3 regions of the Oceanobacter sp. 3_MG-2023 genome follow, and region 2 is predicted to be linked to each of the others. Evidence: predicted binding sites of a transcription regulator. Region 2 holds the regulator's gene; each other region holds the start of a gene.
The links. The regulator PhoB, encoded in region 2, activates phosphate uptake and scavenging genes when phosphate is short. The targets are predictions, from matches to a motif close to TGTCATANNNNTGTCANA.

Region 1 (4,171 bases), on a different contig from region 2:
GTCATACTCGGTGCTCATCAACTCGACTGAGCACCATTCACATTGCCGTCACGCGCAGCAGATCACAAGCCACAAAAAAAGGGCCACGACCAAACTGGTCGGGCCCGAGGCAAGGGTACTCAGCGCAGAAAATAATAAAACCGGCTCTTATTCTCCAGAGCCGTGTTTTTTGATGTCCTTACGGATAGCCGCATATACACCTACAAAAAATACGCAGGTCAGTCCGACAATCACTAATCCGGCAAAAACAACTTCGTCCATAAACATAGTGGGATTCCTCACTCTTAGTCGGTCTTGCGTTTGACGTGTTGAGGGCAATGTAACAGTCCACACCTGTGTCAAATTGACTCACATCAAGCCGTTTTTCAGCCGCTCTTTATAACCGTTGCTACGCTTGATATGCATCAAAAGCGACATAAGATCAGTTATTGGCTGGCTTGCTTATTGCGCTGAAACAGAAGGCAGGATTTCAGGGAGACGGTTATTCCGATGATCAGGTCATCACCGGCAGAAACAGGGGCAGGGACGTTATCCGGACGAAGATCCCTGTTGTTCCAAAAGATCTTATTAGGGTCGAGCAAACCAGCGCCCACAGGCGCTGGCTGCTGAAAAATGACAGGTCTTGCGTGGCATCCTTGCACAGGGTGCTGTCTGTCATGCTTATTGATCGTTATCTTTCTGGATTACCGAACGCCACTGCAAGGTTAATTCAGGTCATCTGCACCAGCAATTCACAGATTTTTCAAAACGAGTTCAATATCGCACCAAAAAACAACACATTGATAACAAACTAATTAGAGATAATTCGCCCCCGATAGACCCGGGTAGACGGCCCGATCCGCTCCCGATCATCAATCATGGCCGTCGCACCGCGGTACGTTCTGTCCATAATCGGCTTGGTTTTTGGTGTTTGGGTCGGCAAAAACATCTCAATCATCTCAAGTAAATCATGGCTCACGCCGCTTTTTACAAGGGTTCTGAGGTCATCTTCCAATGAAGGCGAATCATAGTGAATTATGCAGCCCTGCTCTTCTTTCGCTAATCGCTTTATTTTTTGTAGTAGTGCGATATTGTTGCGGTTGAATTCAACCATGTGGTTCCCCCCAAGTTGGTACTGGGGATTTTACTGCAACGCTCATACCATTGTTTTGTACTTTGTTCCGATTTGAACAATCGGCTGATCCAACTCACGATCTATATAACGGCTAAACTGACCAGCCACACACTCCCAGCTTAGCTGTTCTGCCGTCACTCGTGCCGCCTTGCCCTGCTCAACCAGATCACTCTCCAATAATGCCTCGGCGGCAGAGACAAACATCCGCTCGGCAATATCCGGCTTCTCTTCAACCGGAGCCAACGAACCGTTAACACCGGACTGAATATGCATATGGGCAGCTGCCATATCAAATGCAGCCACTGGCAAGCCACTGGCCATGGCCTCCAGCGTTACCAGACCAAACGTCTCCGTGACACTGGGAAAGACAAACAGATCAGCGGAAGCAAAATGCCGGGCCAGTGCCTCGCCCGTTTGCACGCCGGCAAAAATCACATCGGGATGGCTGGCCTGAATATCACCACGCATCGGGCCATCCCCCACCATCACCAGTTTCAGATCTGGTCGGGTCACCCGTAACTGGTCATAAGCCGCAATGGCGAGCGGGATATTTTTCTCTGCCGCAATACGTCCGACATACAGCATCACCCGATCACTGTCCTTGACCTGCCAGGACTGCCTGAGACTGATACTACGCCGCCGCGGATGGAACAGATGACAATTGACCCCGTGAGGCAATACCTGAACGTTATGAAAGCTGGATTCACATAAAAAACCGGCGACTTCTTCGGAAGGAACCAGGGTTCCGGCGGTACGGTTATGGAAGCGGCGCAGCCAGTTCAGCGTCAGGGTTCGAATCCAGCCCAAGCCATAATAACTACTGTAACGATGAAAGTTGGTATGAAACGCACTCAACACCGGAATGCCGCGCTCGGTGGCCAAATTCAATGCCGAGTTGCCCAGCGGGCCTTCGGTGGCAATAAAGACAAATTCCGGCTGAAAACGATCCCAGGCCGCCCGAATATCTCCCCGGGCTGGCCAGCCAATCTGTAAATCCGGGTACATTGGAATGGTCAAACCACGGCACCAGACTTCTTCCACTTCTGGACGCCATGTCGAGCGCGGCCGAGTACGAATCAGCTGTACCTGAAAGTGACGAGGGTCCAGCGCATTAATCAACTGGCGCAGGGAATTAGCGACACCGTTAACATCGGGCACATAGGTTTCGGTAACAATACTGATACGAAGTGGAGCCATACGGGTCTGGCACTCTGGCTAAATTCAACCAGTGTGCCAGCACCACCGTGACACTTTGATGAAGCCAATAAAGCCCCATATCACTCCACCAAACGTCAGCTCTCCAAACCAGCCCTCCACGTCATCCTCCGGCTCAGAACGCCTGAACAACAGCCTGAAACCAGGGCGACCCAACCGGGAAAGGGAAATGGAAATGGAACTTACCCAAAAGAAGCAATAGTTTATCGAGCAACCAAAAACAGCGAACAGGATAACAAGCCGGATAACAAACGAATGACAGGCGGGTTATGGGTCATGCGGGGAAAAGAGACAGGCTGGTCAGCCAATACGAGCAGACTGCCCGTCGCAGATACCAGTCACCCCAGTATCAACGACGGGCCGGAGACCCGCATACAGAATGGATATAACCAATGCTTAATGAGTGACTTCTGAAGCACTCATCGAGGACGTCGTTTCTTCACTCAGTTTGGACAAGCGATAACGTAATTGCCGTGGCGTCAATCCCAGCACTTTTGCAGCCATGGTCTTGTTGCCGTTGCACTTATCGATGGCTGCGTGAATATCACTCAGTTCATCTTCTTGCACACGCTGGTAAGGACGTGCATACAGAGTCTTGAAATTAGGCACCACTTGTGTTGCCAGAATCTGAGCAATCTGAGCACCAAGGCAGTGCACCAGTTCAAGGCTGACATTGTCCAGTCTTGCACCACGAAGGTCCATCACCAACACAGCCAGTACTGACTGACGCAGCACCAGAGGGACCAACAAGCAACGATCCTGCAAGGTCAGGCCACTGGCTTGGGGGTCAAATCGTTCCGGACGCTCACTGCCATCCTTGATGACCAACCATTCACGTGATTCAAACTGACGGCACAAGGCATGTTGGACAGCAAAGCTGTACACACCATTAGTGACACCAGTGGAACAATATTGGGCTTTAAAGCGGCTTGGGGAGTCAGGTAATGCAATGGATACATTACGCAGTTCCGTGTGTTCAGAAATCAACATCAGCAGGCGCTGGATGCTTTCTTCGTCCTGGTAACGACCTTCAATGATTTCAGTCAGGCCTGTCAGCCAATGGGCGGCAGTGGCAGGTTTGGGCTGGCGATAGTCTTGGATATCAGCGATTTTGTACATGGGCAGATCCTCCTTTACATAGTCTTTCGCAAACTCCGTACCAGCTCTGCCAAACCAACCAATAAATTTTGCAGGCAGGTGCCCGGATCATGGCCAGCGCCCAAAAAATCATCAGAACAGGTCAAAAAAGCACTATTGGCTGACTATACGTACCGTACTGCGGGGTTGTGACTGGTTTATCCAGCGTTCTGTCATCACTCTGGAACAGTCAAGGAAGAAAAAAATATTGCCTTTTATCAATAACTGCCCAAGTAAAGCCAGCAATGCTCACAAAAATGCACAAAGAATTATCACAAAGACGACACAGTCGGTGCAAAAGAGTGCAAAGGCAGAATTCAGAGAAACGTTGATGATAAGGACTGGCCGCCGGTCAAACGGATCGAAGACCAGCAGCCGGGCATCCTGTTCCATGCCCTGTCAGCTTTTACCTTGATATACCTTGATGATTATTCAAGCAATGTCAGGATCGTCACTTGGCATATATTCCTTATGCAGCCAGTTGGCGGTAAAGCGGCACACATCATGAGTCGTTAGCAGACCAGCCAGTCTCTCATTACGCATGACAATCACAGCGCTGCTGCCATTGTCTGCCATATAAGCCAGCACGACATCCAGACGCGTGTGCAGATCAACCCGGGCCACGCGTCGTTGACACATATCACCGACCACCAGCTCCTGGCTATCATCCAGATTGTGTCCAGGCTGCTGCGCCAACTTGATATC
Region 2 (4,171 bases):
GCCCGCACTGCCATTCCATTGACCAGCCTTGCACGGGTAGGACAACAGATTCGCCATCTTGGTAACCGCTCGCTTGGCAGCTATCTGTTCCGCCAGCCCAGTTTGCGCCGCCAACCGCTGAAATTCAGCCGCACAAGGGCGTCAACAGTCAACCAGCCCAACCCGTTTGGCTGGGCCAGGCGTTCGGTATTTACAATTCATGGTGCACCACTGCTGGTAACGGAAGCCTTCTCGTCCTTGCTGGTATCCGCCTCCTTTCCTTTGTCAGACGACACAAGGCGTTGATTATGCAATCACCTCTGTCCGCCTCACTCAACAAACTCTGGCCCAACTGGTATCAGTGGGTGCAGCTGACACGCCTGAACCGGCCGATTGGCTCTTATCTGCTGCTCTGGCCGACCTTGTGGGCGCTGTGGATTGCCGCCGAGGGCATTCCCTCCATTGCCAATCTGGTGATCTTTACTCTGGGCGTATTTCTTATGCGGTCGGCCGGTTGTGTTATTAACGACTACGCCGACCGTCATATCGACCGCCATGTCAAACGCACCCAGGACCGTCCCCTGACTCAAGGACGTATCTCTGACCGCGAAGCATTATCCGGCTTTATTGTGCTGTGCCTGATCAGTCTGGCGCTGGTGCTGTTGACCAATGCCCTGACCATCTGGTTATCCCTCGGCGGGGTCGCTCTGGCAGCACTTTATCCCTTTATGAAACGCCATACCCATTTGCCACAGGTGTTTCTCGGCGCTGCATTTTCCTGGGCGATTCCAATGGCCTTTGCCGCACAGGCCAATGAGCTGACCGCTGTCTGCTGGTTATTGTTTATTGCCAATGTTTGCTGGACGGTCGGTTACGACACAATTTACGCCATGGTCGACCGCGACGATGATCTGCTGATTGGTGTCAAAAGCACGGCGATCCTGTTTGGTGACCTGGATGTCACCATGATCGCCATTCTCTACGGAATGGCGCATTTTTGTCTGTTACTGACGGGCAATCAGCTGGAAGCAAGCTGGCCGTTTTATCTGGCCTGGTGCGTCGCCGGAGGGTATCTGGTCTGGCAATTATGGTCTATCCGCAGTCGCCGCCGGGAAGCCTGCATGAAAGTGTTTCTGGCAGCCCATTGGTATGGCACGCTGATCTGGGCCGGACTCCTGTCACACTACGCCCTGTCCAGCGCGTAATTGGTGTCAGGCTTGACGCCAATGCCAACAGTGTCACATGCTTGTAACACTAGGTCAGTGTAATACCTCCGCATTATTCCTATTGTGACATTTGCGTGACGAGCCTTATGACCAAAGCTGGCAAGACCGTTCTTATTGTGGACGATGAAGCCCCTATCCGGGAAATGATCGCCGTGGCCCTGGAAATGGCCGGGTATGAATGCCTTGAGGCTGCCAATGTACAGGAAGCACATGCGCAGATTATCGATCGAAAGCCTGATATGATTTTACTCGACTGGATGCTGCCAGGCACCAGTGGCGTCGAATTTGCCCGGCGCCTCAAGCGTGAAGACCGCACCGCTGAGTTGCCAATCATCATGCTGACGGCCAAGGGCGAAGAAGATAACAAAGTACAAGGGCTGGAAGCGGGGGCAGATGACTACATCACCAAACCGTTTTCCCCTCGAGAACTGGTCGCACGACTGAAAGCCGTCTTGCGCCGTTCCACCCCACAAGGCATCGAAGAGCCCATTGAAGTCAGCGGCCTGATGCTGGACCCGGTCTGCCATCGCGTTACCGCTCATGGCGACCCGATTGACATCGGCCCTACGGAGTATCGTTTGTTGCAGTTTTTCATGACCCACCAGGAACGGGCCTACTCCCGAGCCCAGCTGCTCGATCAAGTCTGGGGTGGTAATGTGTACGTTGAAGAGCGCACCGTTGACGTGCATATTCGTCGTCTGCGCAAAGCACTCGGTGAGTCTCACGAACAACTGATCCAAACCGTGCGTGGCACCGGCTACCGCTTTTCGACCAAAGCCTCCTGAATTTTGATGTCCCCCGTCTGGCGCAGAGAATTGCGCCGCCTTGTCTACTTGCTGATTCTGGCCGTTGGTTGTGGTTACGTCTTTTTTGACCGGCCGCTGGAAGCATTGTGTTTGATGATGGGGGCCTATATCACCTGGCAATGGCTGCAACTGTACCGCCTGCACCGCTGGCTGGATCAGGGACAAACCACCGTATTACCACGAACACTGGGCATCTGGGGAGCGATTTTTACCGAGAACCAGCGCTTGCAGCAAAGCAATATCAAACACCAGCAGCGCCTGCAGGCCATTATCAATCGTATCCAGGACTCAACCGCGGCCCTGCAAGATTCTGTCTTGATGGTGGATGCCAGCGGCGCGCTGGAATTCTGGAACCAGGCCGCACAAAACTACCTGGGGTTACGCAACCCGGTAGACATTGGCCAACCCATCACCAACCTGATCCGCACGCCAGAATTCAAGGCCTACTTCGACAAGGCCGATTATCAGGAACCGCTCACGATTAGATCGCCCATCAATCCGCGCATTTACCTGCAGTTCAATATCACCCTGTTTGGCCGCAAGGATCGCCTGATCCTGATTCATGACATCACCCGTTTGAAACAACTGGAAGAAATGCGCAAGGATTTTGTTGCCAACGTCAGCCATGAATTACGTACACCGCTGACCGTGATTGCCGGTTACGTCGAAACCATGCAAGCCGCTTCCGAGATGCTGCCACCACGCTGGGGCCGCATGCTGCAGCAAATGAGCGAACAAAGTCATCGTATGGAAAACCTGCTCAAGGATTTGCTGATGCTGTCACGGCTGGAAACCGGCAAGACGGAACAGCCTCAGCCTATCGAGCTGCAGCCGCTGCTGGAAGCCATCCGTCGCGATGCCGCATCACTCAGCAGCAGCAAGCACACCATTACCCTGACCATCGATCAGGATCAAAAAATGATGGGCTTTTATAATGAGCTGCGCAGTGCATTTTCCAACCTGGTATTCAACGCCGTCAAATACACCCCGGAAGGGGGTGACGTCACACTGCGCTGGTATACCGAAGGCGGCAAAGGGCATTTCAGCGTCTCGGATAACGGCATCGGTATTGCCCAGCATCACATCCCCCGCCTGACCGAGCGCTTCTATCGCGCCGACCCCAGCCGCAGCATCGCCACTGGCGGTACCGGACTGGGGCTGGCTATTGTCAAACACGTCTTGCTGCACCATGACGGCGAGCTGAAAATCAGCAGCATCGAAGGCAAGGGCAGCACATTCACCTGTGTTTTCCCCGCAGCCTGCTTATCTGACAACCGTGATGAGGCCAACCAATAGATCAACCGGCCCGTGACTGATCGGCCTGCCGTTGCAATTGCCACAGCGTAGCCCCGATCACCGCCGCCGGGGGCACCAGACAGTTCAGTAATGGTACCGCCATCAGCACCGACACCGCCCCACCAAATCCCCAGGCCGTCCAGCGCTGGGTAGCCACCTGCTCTCGGCTGGCGCGGAAATTCTGCTGCTGGTTATCCAGAGTATAATCACTGTATTGCAACGCCATCACCCAGCTGCCAAACCAGAACCAGACGAAGGGCATCAGCAAGTTGACGCCCGGCACAAACGACAACAACAGCAGCAACAGATAACGCGGTAGGTAATAACCCATCTTGACCAGCTCCCGTATCACCGTACGCGGGATCAACGCGGCAATGGATTCGTCCTCGACCTCATGCCCCAGACGCTGCTCGATCTTGCCCGCCAGCAAGCCATAAAACGGACTCGCCAACAGCAACAACACCGCACTGAAAAAATACCCCGAGATCAAGGTCGACAGTAACAGCAACAGAGGCACCACCAGCCAGGCCAGCCAACTGATCCAGCTGGAATCAAAGCCATCCCACTGGCTGACTGCATCAATCAGCCAATAGGTTCCAAACGACAACACCAGCAGATTAATCAGAATGGGCAACCAGACATAACGGCGTATTCCCGGTTCATTCAGTAGTGTAAAGCCACGCCACAAATAGCCGGCTCCTATCAATAAATTGTCTTTCATACCTGTTCCGTGCATAAAACCGGAAGGTTTTATACAATGCCGCTCCGTTTTGAGCCAGAGAGACGTAACCGAACATGACGCCAGAACGCCTGAGTTGTGTGATCAACACCCTCAACCGACGCCAGCCAGACCTGTCGGTCATT
Region 3 (4,171 bases), on a different contig from region 2:
GGCTGAGTTAAAAGGCCATATTCGTGGGGCGTTGAATAACGGCTGTACGCCGCAGGAAATTCGTGAAGTGTTGCTGCACAGCTTGCCATATTGCGGAGCGCCAGCGACTCAGGAAGCCTTCAGGGCGGCGGCAGAGGTATTGGACCTGTCGGCCTTTGAAAACGACTGACACGTCTGTCAGCGGCCACTGGCCACTATATGAGAGCCAGGCAGCGGATGATGGCTGTGTTGACTGGTTGGGCGTGAGTGGGGACACCCTGGGCGCTGCCTGAAAGGGCAGCGCTTACCAATGGCTCAGGGTTTCTTTCCCAGCAGGGTACGAAACTCTTGCACCACGACAGGCCAGAAAGCGCGCAGGCTGTCGTATTCGTGATCCACTGCTTGCAGATACTCATCAAGATGATCAACGGCTTCGTGCTGTTCTGCCAATTCCACTGCAGCAAGGCGGGTTTTTAGCTCCGCCAGACGCAGTTCCATTTTTTCAATTTTACGCTGTAATTCTTGTTTGTTTTCGCTCATAGCCAACTCTTTTAAATGCCGATTAAATACCCAGTAACTGGCAGCCACCAATCAGCACCAGAGGTGTTACAAAAAATATTCCCAAAATATAGACACCAACATAGATTTTGTTGGCAGAGGCAGCAATGGACAAGTGTTCCGCAGCCCACAATGGAATGTTACGCAATAAGGGAATACCGTAAATCAGTATAACAGCGGAAACATTATAAAGCAGATGAACCAAGGCAATTTGCAGCGCAAAAATAGCATTGACTCCAGTAATAGCGGTTGCTGCCAGCAGAGCAGTAATACAGGTACCAATATTGGCACCGAGAGTAAACGGGTAGATTTGGCGCAGGCTGAAAACACCACTGCCGGCCAGCGGCACAATCAGGCTGGTGGTGGTTGAGCTGGATTGCACCAGAATGGTCATCAGGGTGCCGGAAGCAATACCGGATACCGGGCCACGACCAACAGCAGAGTGTAAAATCGCCTTGGCCTTACCAACCAGCAAGGAGCGCAACAGTTTGCCAATCAGGGTGATCACCACAAAAATGGTCGCAATACCCAGAACCACCATCAGGATGCCAGAGGCGGTATCAGGTGCCAGGGAGGTCAGTTGTTGCTGGATAAAGGTCACCGGAGGTTTGACCAGCGGTTTGACGAAGTTAAAGCCATGCATCGACAGGGAGTCGGCTCCAACCATCAGGGAAGCGAGAAACCCTCCCATCTTTTCCAGTACTCCAAACATGATTTCCAGTGGCAGGAATATCACGACCGACACCAGATTGAAAAAATCGTGCACGGTGGCAGCGGCAAAGGCGCGGCGGAATTCATCACCCTTGCGGACATGACCCAGGCTTACGATGGTGTTGGTGATTGTTGTACCAATATTGGCGCCCATCACCATGGGAATAGCGATGCTGACTGGCAAGCCGCCGGCAACCAGGCCAACGATAATAGACGTGACGGTACTGGATGACTGAATCAAGGCGGTTGCAATGGTACCAACGATCAGGCCGGTCAGCGGGTTGCTGGCAAAATCGAACAGTTCTTTGGCGTGTTCTCCGGCCGCCAGTTTGAAGCCACCTCCAATAATGGAGACAGAAACTAGCAATAAATAAACAAGACCGGCAATTTTAAGCCAGTTCAGCCAGTGGCTGCTCGGAGAGAGCTGGCTGTTGCTCAGCTCAGGTGATGACGCGTTTGCAGTCGTATCGTTCATACAGAGATGGCTCATCCGGTTGGTTTTATGCGGGTACAAACAAATCGAGGATACTCCCCGACAATTATGACATTTTTATGACAGCGTCATCGTTGGACATTAGGCACAATCATAGTGATAGGGTGATCTGGCCCTATTGCAGGTAACGGTTTTTTGCTTTGTGATGTTTTAACCATATGAAATTGTTCTGAAAACTATCCAGGCCAGTGCTTGTTGGATGCTGATCAGGGGTATTCACAGCAGGGTTGATAATTTTCATGAGTGATAGCGAGACTTTTTAATAGAGGCAGGTGTTTTATACTGCGATGTCTGAAACCCCGGAGAGTTCGCATGACTGATGTACATTCTAGTCCCACGAGTAGCCGCTTTAAAGGGACAAGCGACTATATTGCTACCCCACAGCTGCAAATGGCGGTCAACGCCGCGATCACACTGCAAAAACCCTTGCTGCTTAAAGGTGAGCCGGGCACCGGCAAAACCATGCTGGCGGAGCAGTTGGCCGATGCCCTGGGCACCGAACTGATTCAATGGCACATCAAAAGCACTACCCGGGCGCATCAGGGCCTGTATGAATACGATGCGGTGTCGCGGCTACGGGATTCCCAACTGGGTTCCGATCAGGTGCACGACATTCGGAACTACATCGTCAAGGGCAAGCTCTGGGAAGCTTTTGCCGCCGACAAGCCGGTGGTGTTACTGATTGACGAAATCGACAAGGCCGATATCGAATTCCCCAACGACCTGCTGCTGGAACTCGATAAAATGGAATTTTTTGTTTACGAAACCCAGGAAAAAATCGTTGCCAAACACCGGCCGATTATTCTGATTACCAGTAATAACGAAAAAGAACTGCCCGATGCTTTTTTGCGGCGTTGTTTCTTCCACTATATCGACTTCCCTGACCGCGACACCATGCAGCGTATCGTCGATGTGCATTTTGACAACATCAAACAGGAGTTGGTGCAGACGGCACTGGATGTATTCTTCGACCTGCGTCAGGTACCAGGCTTGAAGAAAAAGCCGTCAACCTCTGAAATGATCGACTGGCTCAAACTCCTGCTGGCCGACGACATTGGTCTGGATGCCCTGCAAAACAAACAGGGAACTCAGGCAATCCCACCGCTACACGGCGCGCTGGTGAAAAATGAACAAGACGTACAACTGTTAGAAAAACTCGCCTTTATGAGCCGCCGCCGGAGCTGATTGTGCTGATTGATTTTTTCCAGACCGTTCGTGCCGCCGGTGTTCCGGCTTCGGTGCGGGAATACCTTGATCTGTTGCGGGCGTTGCAGCAAGGGCTGGTGTTTGCCGATGCTGACGAGTTCTATGCACTGGCCCGGCTTTGTCTGGTCAAAGACGAAAAATACTACGATCGTTTTGACCGTGCCTTTGCTGCCTATTTCAGTGGCCTGGAATCCTTCTCTGGAGCACTGGAGGAACTGGACTTGCCCGATGACTGGCTGCGCAAGGAGCTGGAGCGGGTGATGACCGAAGCCCAGAAAGCCGAAGTGCAAGGGCTGGGCAGCCTCGATAAAATCCTTGAGGCCCTGCGGGAGCGACTGGAAAATCAGACCAAACGTCATCAGGGCGGCAGCAAGAACATCGGCACCGGTGGTACCTCGGCCTTTGGTGCATTCGGCTATAACCCTGAAGGCATACGTATCGAGCAGGGCGAAAGCCGCCATCGCAAAGCCGTTAAAGTGTGGGAAGAACGCAACTATCGCAATCTCGACGACAGCATTGAACTCGGCATTCGTAATATCAAAGTGGCTCTGCGTCGTTTACGCCAGTTTGCCCGCCAGGGAGCCGCTGACCAGCTTGACCTCGACGACACTATTCGTTCGACAGCCCAGAATGCGGGTTATCTGGATCTGAAACTGGTGCCCGAACGTCATAACGCCGTCAAGGTGCTGCTCTTTTTTGATGTCGGCGGTTCCATGGATGAACACATTCGTGCGTGCGAAGAACTGTTCTCTGCAGCCCGTGCTGAGTTCAAGCATATGGAGGGGTTCTATTTTCATAATTGCGTGTACGAATCCGTCTGGCGTAACAATAACCGTCGCCATCAGGAACGTATCAGCACCTGGGATGTACTGCATAAATACGGCAGTGATTACAAGGTTATCTTTGTTGGTGATGCCAGCATGGCCCCTTACGAAGTAACCCATGTGGGCGGTAGCGTCGAACACTACAATGACGAAGCCGGTGCGGTCTGGCTGCAACGTATTACTCAGCGGTTTCCCCATGTCGTTTGGCTGAATCCAACGCCACAACGATGGTGGGGGCCTTATGGCTCACTCGGAATGATTCAGCAGCTGATGGAAAATCGAATGTATCCGCTGACGGTTGAAGGTATTACCGCCGCCATCAAAGAGCTGACTTGAGTCCGTTGCCTGGGGCCATTAATGGTATTGTGTCGGCGTTTATTGTCGAGGAGTGATGTGTGAC

Region 1: the regulator PhoB is predicted to act here: its motif matches at 2,573-2,590, upstream of Q8W32_RS12700 (glycosyltransferase family 1 protein).
Region 3: the regulator PhoB is predicted to act here: its motif matches at 1,789-1,806, upstream of Q8W32_RS03625 (Na/Pi symporter).

What each region holds. Positions count from the first base shown of each region.
Region 1 covers NZ_JAUYVX010000013.1:87,383-91,553, reverse strand. The annotation lists gene Q8W32_RS12720 (septal ring lytic transglycosylase RlpA family protein) at 1-30, shown strand, start outside; gene ccoM (cytochrome c oxidase subunit CcoM) at 148-267, opposite strand; gene Q8W32_RS12710 (hypothetical protein) at 429-794, shown strand; gene Q8W32_RS12705 (hypothetical protein) at 791-1,093, opposite strand; gene Q8W32_RS12700 (glycosyltransferase family 1 protein) at 1,136-2,311, opposite strand; gene Q8W32_RS12695 (helix-turn-helix domain-containing protein) at 2,726-3,448, opposite strand; gene Q8W32_RS12690 (CBS domain-containing protein) at 3,899-4,171, opposite strand, start outside.
Region 2 covers NZ_JAUYVX010000016.1:16,437-20,607, forward strand. The annotation lists gene Q8W32_RS14270 (chorismate lyase) at 1-285, shown strand, start outside; gene ubiA (4-hydroxybenzoate octaprenyltransferase) at 288-1,184, shown strand; gene phoB (phosphate regulon transcriptional regulator PhoB) at 1,292-1,990, shown strand; gene phoR (phosphate regulon sensor histidine kinase PhoR) at 1,997-3,307, shown strand; gene cysZ (sulfate transporter CysZ) at 3,309-4,028, opposite strand; gene trmH (tRNA (guanosine(18)-2'-O)-methyltransferase TrmH) at 4,103-4,171, shown strand, end outside.
Region 3 covers NZ_JAUYVX010000003.1:46,238-50,408, reverse strand. The annotation lists gene Q8W32_RS03635 (carboxymuconolactone decarboxylase family protein) at 1-169, shown strand, start outside; gene Q8W32_RS03630 (hypothetical protein) at 295-519, opposite strand; gene Q8W32_RS03625 (Na/Pi symporter) at 542-1,723, opposite strand; gene Q8W32_RS03620 (MoxR family ATPase) at 2,054-2,926, shown strand; gene Q8W32_RS03615 (VWA domain-containing protein) at 2,929-4,107, shown strand.